DNA from 2 places in the Nocardioides jiangxiensis genome. Region 1 is predicted to be linked to the other one. Evidence: predicted binding sites of a transcription regulator. Region 1 holds the regulator's gene; the other holds the start of a gene.
What was found. The regulator LexA, encoded in region 1, represses DNA repair genes until DNA is damaged. The targets are predictions, from matches to a motif close to TCGAACANNTGTTCGA.
Positions count from the first base shown of each region.

Region 2: a site for LexA is predicted at 1,889-1,904, ahead of Q5722_RS05155 (alpha-ketoglutarate-dependent dioxygenase AlkB). Genes of this name have one in related genera too.

Region 1 is NZ_JAUQTA010000001.1:922,956-926,156, reverse strand. Features, by position in the region: gene Q5722_RS04595 (hypothetical protein) at 1-185, opposite strand, end outside; gene Q5722_RS04590 (M15 family metallopeptidase) at 239-1,144, opposite strand; gene lexA (transcriptional repressor LexA) at 1,157-1,876, opposite strand; gene Q5722_RS04580 (LysM peptidoglycan-binding domain-containing protein) at 2,117-2,476, opposite strand; gene Q5722_RS04575 (hypothetical protein) at 2,691-3,038, opposite strand.
Region 2 is NZ_JAUQTA010000001.1:1,037,012-1,040,212, reverse strand. Features, by position in the region: gene groL (chaperonin GroEL) at 1-1,059, shown strand, start outside; gene Q5722_RS05155 (alpha-ketoglutarate-dependent dioxygenase AlkB) at 1,242-1,868, opposite strand; gene Q5722_RS05150 (GntR family transcriptional regulator) at 1,989-2,714, shown strand; gene Q5722_RS05145 (hypothetical protein) at 2,741-3,201, opposite strand, start outside.

The DNA of each region.
Region 1 (3,201 bases):
GCGAGCGGAGAGGTAGGTGCCCACACGAAGACCGTGGGAGACCACGCGCCGAACATCAGCAGCACCGCCATCGGCAGTGCCAGCAGCCCCAGTCCCTCGTGGATGGCGTGGGTCAGCTCCGCCGGATCCGGTTCGGGCGCATGCCACTCGGCCGGGGTGCCGGGGGAGGTGTGCTGGTCGACCATGGCGCCGACTCTACGCCGGTTCGCGACGCATTGCTACCATTAGGTAGTAATAGTCATCGGTTGTGGAGGCTGAAGTGGTGCCGGTCCTTCAGCGTGTGCCAGTCGCCACCCCACTCCCACCCGATCCGGGCGAACGCGGCGATCGCCCCAGGCGTCAGCATCCCCGGCCGGAGCGGGTCCCGGTCGACGTAGGAGCCGGCCAGCTCGGGCAGGACGAGGTCGCCCTTCGTGTAGGGGTTCTGGAAGGGGTTCACGTCCACGGCCAGGCCGTAGGCGTGCTCACTGAACCGGCTCGACCCGACCGCCGGACGGCAGACGAAGGCACTGGTGTCGTTGCCGTCGCCGTACGGCGGGGCGTCGAGCTCGGCCCGCGTGGTCACCCGCATCTCCTCGAGCGGGAAGCGCTGCCGCCACAGCTCCCGGAACACCGATGCCACCGGCGCCGCCACCGACCGGTTGAGCAGGAGCTCCCCGGTGTGGCGGGCGCCGTCGAAGCCCCGGAAGGTCAGGCGGACCCAGGCCAGGTCCTCCTTGCCGACGGGGCACCCGGGCTGCCACGTCGAGCGGGCGATGACGTCGGCCGGCGCGGGCGCGACGATGCGCGCGGCGAAGCCGGAGCCGGGCAGCTCGGCCACGGTGTCGGGCAGCGTGAAGCGTCGCTCGCGCAGCTCCTTCGGTGTCGTCCGGACCATGCCGTAGCCGTCGGCGCGGAGGGGGAGGGGGCGGGTGCCGAGCCAGGTGGGCGGCACGGTGCCGGGCAGGGGCGCGTTGATGGATGACGCCGCAGCCGCCGCCGACGAGGCGAGGGCGTCGAGGTCGGAGCTGGCCGAGGCCGTCGAGCTGGGCGTCGACGCGTGCGTGGTGAGGCCAGGGGTGGCGTCGTCGCGTGGTGCACATGCCACTGCCCCCGCCAGGACCGAGGTCGCGACGAGGGCAGTGAGGAAGCGTCGGGGCGTCACGGCCCCAGCGTGTCAGACGCGGCGCAGGACCGCGGTGACGATGCCGAGGATCGACGCGTGCGTGCCGTCGATCGGGTCGTAGGCGTCGTTGTGCGGCATCAGCCAGACCTGGCCGTCCTTCTTCTTGAAGGTCTTGACCGTGGCCTCGCCGTCGAGGAGCGCGGCGACCATGTCGCCGTTGGTGGCGGTGGGCTGCTGGCGGATCACGACGTAGTCGCCGGAGCAGATGGCGGCGTCGATCATCGAGTCACCGGAGACCTCGAGCAGGAAGAGCGTGCCGTCGCCGACCAGGCTCTTCGGCAGCGGGAACACGTCCTCCACGCGCTCCTCCGCCAGGATCGGGCCGCCGGCGGCGATGCGCCCCACGACCGGCACGTAGGTCGCGGCCGGCACCGAGTCGCCGATGCCGGTCTCGTCGTAGGAGACCTCCTCGGCCGCGCCGATCGAACGCCGGGCAGCGAGCACCTCGGGCAGGAAGACCTCGATGGCACGCGGCCGGTTGGGGTCGCGCTTGAGGAACCCCTTCTGCTCCAGCACCTTGAGCTGGTGTGACACCGAGCTGGATGACGTCAGGCCGACCGCGTCGCCGATCTCGCGCATCGAGGGCGGGTAGCCGCGCGCCTCGAGGGCGTCGCGGATGACGTTGAGGATGCGCTGCTGCCGCGGCGTCAGGCCGGTCGCGTCAGCAGGACCGTCGGGGAGCTCGGTGACCTTGCGAGGAGGAGTCGCCATCGTCTGCGCCTTACGTCGTGGAGGGCTGGTCGGTATGGGTCCAACGTAGTCGTGATCACGCACGGCTTCAAACATGTGTTCGAACCGCGTGTCGCCCCGACGTGGGCTGAAATGTGAGGCGGGGCGGGTGCTGCCTTCCCTTGCAGCGCCCGCCCCGCGTCTTCCCCATCCCGCGCGCCGGGGTCGAGGCGACGCGCGGGAACCTGGGCGGCCACCCACCAGTGGTGGCCGCAGTCTGTGTCAGTCGACCGGGATGTAGAGCTCCTGGCCGGCGTAGAGCATCGCGCCATCGAGGGCGTTGAGCTTCTCGATGGCGTCGACGGTGGCGCGGACGTCGCCGTCGCTGTGCGCCGACGCGATGTCCCAGAGGGTCTGCCCCGGGGCCACGACGATGCGCTCGGTCGCGGTCGGCGAGCCGCCCGCGTCGGTCGAGGCGCTCGAGCCGCCCATGATCACGAAGGCGAGCGCGAAGACGACGAGCACGGCGCCCATGAAGACGACGAGGCGGCCACGGCGGGTCAGCCGGAGCTGGCCTGCGGGTGCCGGCCCGGTGCGGGCGGGACGGATCTCGAACGTGGGGGCGAAGCTGATCGTGCTCATCGGGGACCTCCGGGGAAGAGTCGGTCGGGGTGACGAGCGAATGTCTAGTCAGGGCCCCCGACACAACCGGGGGAACGGCTCCGGTCGGGAGATCGATCAGACGTTCGATCGAACACGTGATCGAAGTTAGATCATGTGTTCGAATGACGCAAGGCTCTGTTCGAAAAAAGATTCGAGGCCTGCGTCACGTGCTCGGCGCGGCCGGCCGGTCGGATCAGCGCGCGGCGCGACGTCCGCCGGCGGGCCGCGCAGGGGCGTCGGGGGAGCCGGCGGGTGGGGCGAGGATGCCCAGCACCGTCAGCAGCCGGACGCCGAGCATGAGGCCGGCGAAGAGACAGGAGGCCGCGCCGATGCAGGCGAGCAGCAGGAAGAACCACGCGGCGCCGTTGCCGCCGCGAGCGGTCGCGCCGAAGTCGATGGCGGCCCACACGAGGTAGCCCCAGGCGACGACGCACAGGGTGACGGCCACGGCGTACTTCGCGACGCGCGTGTCGAGCGAGCGGCGGGGGCGAGCCCGGCGGGAAGCCTTGCGGCTGCCTGCGTGCTTCGACCCGTTCGTCACGCGGGGATTCTGTCACGGCAGGGCGTTCCGCATGACCAACAATCGACGACACGCCCGACACGCCGAGCTGCGATTTCGGCGCCGGAAACCGGCTCTTCCGTGCTGACCTGCGCTTTTGCGACCTGGACCACATCCGACACGCCGATCGCGTCGCCCGTGGCGA
Region 2 (3,201 bases), 110 kb from region 1:
GAGGGCATGCGCTTCGACAAGGGCTACATCTCGGCGTACTTCGTGACCGACCCGGAGCGCATGGAGACGGTCCTCGAGGACCCGTACGTCCTCATCGCCAACCAGAAGATCTCCAACGTCAAGGACCTGCTGCCGATCCTCGAGAAGGTCATGCAGTCGGGCAAGCCGCTCCTCATCCTCGCCGAGGACGTGGACGGCGAGGCGCTGTCGACCCTGGTCGTCAACAAGATCCGCGGCACCTTCAAGTCCGTCGCCGTCAAGGCTCCGGGCTTCGGTGACCGCCGCAAGGCCATGCTCCAGGACATCGCGATCCTGACCGGCGGCCAGGTCATCTCCGAGGAGGTCGGCCTCAAGCTCGAGTCGACCGGTCTCGAGCTGCTCGGCCAGGCCCGCAAGGTCGTCATCACCAAGGACGAGACCACCATCGTCGAGGGTGCCGGCGACGCTGCGCAGATCGAGGGTCGGGTCAACCAGATCCGCGCCGAGATCGAGAAGTCGGACTCCGACTACGACCGCGAGAAGCTCCAGGAGCGCCTCGCCAAGCTGGCCGGCGGCGTGGCCGTCATCAAGGTCGGCGCGGCCACGGAGGTCGAGCTCAAGGAGCGCAAGCACCGCATCGAGGACGCCGTCCGCAACGCCAAGGCTGCTGTCGAGGAGGGCATCCTCCCCGGCGGTGGTGTCGCGCTCGTCCAGGCTGGCGCGACCGCGTTCGAGAAGCTGGAGCTCGAGGGCGACGAGGCCACCGGTGCCAACATCGTCAAGGTCGGCATCTCGGCCCCGCTCAAGCAGATCGCGATCAACGCCGGCCTCGAGGGTGGCGTCGTGGCGGAGAAGGTCGCGAACCTTCCCGCCGGCCAGGGCCTCAACGCCGCCACGGGCGAGTACGTCGACCTGCTGGCCGCCGGCATCATCGACCCGGCCAAGGTCACCCGCTCGGCCCTGCAGAACGCCGCCTCCATCGCGGCGCTCTTCCTCACCACCGAGGCTGTCGTCGCCGACAAGCCGGAGAAGGCTGGCGCCGCGCCGGCTGGTGGCGACATGGGCGGCATGGACTTCTGACCATCGCCTCACTGAGCGACCGAAGGGTCCCGGCTCCGGCCGGGGCCCTTCGTGCATTTCGGTTCCGGCGCGGGGCGTGGGAGGATCGTCGTATTCCGCTGAACGGGGCTTCCACCCTGAAAGCGGGAAGAAGGGCCCGGGTGTCTTCCCGGGCCCTTCGCCTTTCGGTGCCGTTGTCCGCCTCAGCTGACGCCGGACGGGCGGAACTGCACCGAGATGCGCGGGCCTGCGGCCGCCACCTTGGGCACGGCGTGCTGCCACGTGCGCTGGCACGAGCCGCCCATGACGAGGAGGTCGCCGTGTCCCATGGTGAAGGCGATCGACGCCCCGCCGGACTCCGGGCGGAGCAGCAGTCGGCGCGGATCCCCGAACGACAGGATCGCCACCATGGTGTCCTCGCTGGCGCCGCGGCCGATGCGGTCGCCGTGCCAGGCCACCGAGTCGCGGCCGTCACGGTAGTAGCAGCAGCCGGCCGTCACGAACGGCTCGCCCAGCTCGGGGAGGTAGTGGTTGGTCAGGGCCTGGCGCGCGCTCGTCAGCAGCCGGTGCGGCAGCCGGTCGTCGCCGGCGTAGGTGTGGACGAGGCGGGGGACGTCGACGACGCGGTCGTACATCTCGCGCTGCTCGGCGCGCCACGGGACGTCGCGCACGAGCGACCGGAACACCTCCGAGGCGCCACGCACCCACGACCGGCGCACGTCCACCCACGCGCCGTCGCCGAGGATGGTGCGCTCCACCGATCCGCGCAGCCGGGCGAGCGACGCCTCGGGTGCGAGGTCGAAGAGGTCGCCCTGGAACTCGACGCTCATGGCGACAGGCTAGCAGTTTGTCGAACAGAGATTCGATGGCCCGGGGCTTCGTCTAGTCCAAACGGGCCATTTGGGACGAAGGCAAACGCAAGTGGTTGCTATTTCATCCAGAATCGAGCCGTGGTTTCGACGGTGGGGGAGCAGCGCGTGGAGACGCCGAAGTTGAAGTACGTGCAGGTGCGGGACCACCTGCGTGCCTTGCTCGCCGACGCCGATCCGGGCATGGCGGTGCCGTCGGAGCGTGAGCTCGTCCAGCAGTTCGGCGTCGCCCGCATGACCGTGCGCCAGGCCGTCGACGCCCTCGTCGCCGAGGGCCTGCTGGAGCGCAGTCCGGGCCGGGGCACGTTCGTCGCGGAGCCCGTCCTGCCGGCGACCGGCATCCAGGGCTTCACCGAGGACATGCGCCGTCGAGGCGTCGACACCGACTCGATCACCCTCATGGCACGGGTGGAGAAGGCCAACGCCGGCATCGCGCGGGCGCTCGGTCTCACCGCGGGCGACCCGGTGATCCACTGGCGTCGCATCCGCCGTGCCGACGGCAGTGCCGTCTGCGTCGAGGACACCTACCTCAACGAGGTCATGCTGCCCGGCTTCCTCCAGCCCGCCATGCCGCCGAGCCTGTACGCCGTGCTGGACCGTCGGGCGCTCCGGCCGACCTGGGCCGAGGACGTCTTCACCGCCGCCCTCGCGACGGAGGACGACGCCGCGCTGCTCGGCGTGGAGCCGGGCGACCCGGTGCTCCACGTCAGCCGGCGGGCACTCCACCGCAACCGGCCGATCGCCGTCTCCCGCAGCGTGTACGTCGCCGCGCTGCACTCCCCGCACATCCAGTACACCGAGCGCTGACCGGGCGCGGCCCGTAGCCGCCTGCCTCAGCCGGCGCAGCCCTGGGCCAGCCGCCGCACCTTCGCGACGACCTCGGGCGCCACGCTGTGCTCCTCGATCTGGGCCCGGGTGAAGTTCTCGACCAGTGCGGTGCCGAAGCAGCGGGCGCGGTCGTGGGTCCAGTGGTCCTCGATCAGGCTGCGCGTCAGGTAGGTGCGGTAGAGGGCGATGTTCAGCGCCTCGTCCGAGTGCTCGCCGCTGCCCTTCGCGGCGGTGCCCGGATCACACGAGGAGAACAGCAGCCCCTTGTCGCCCTGGCGCGTCACGGAGGCGACGCCCTTCGGTCCCCTGCGGATCCACGCGGTGAGCGTGCTGGCCAGCTCATCGGCGTCGCGCGCGGTGTCGCCGACGTAGCTGATGTCGACGCAGGTCGTGCCCTTCGCGTTCGTGTACGCGACGTACCGGTCCCCGCCCCAGCCGTCCGTCGCCGTCAGTGCCCGGCGCACCG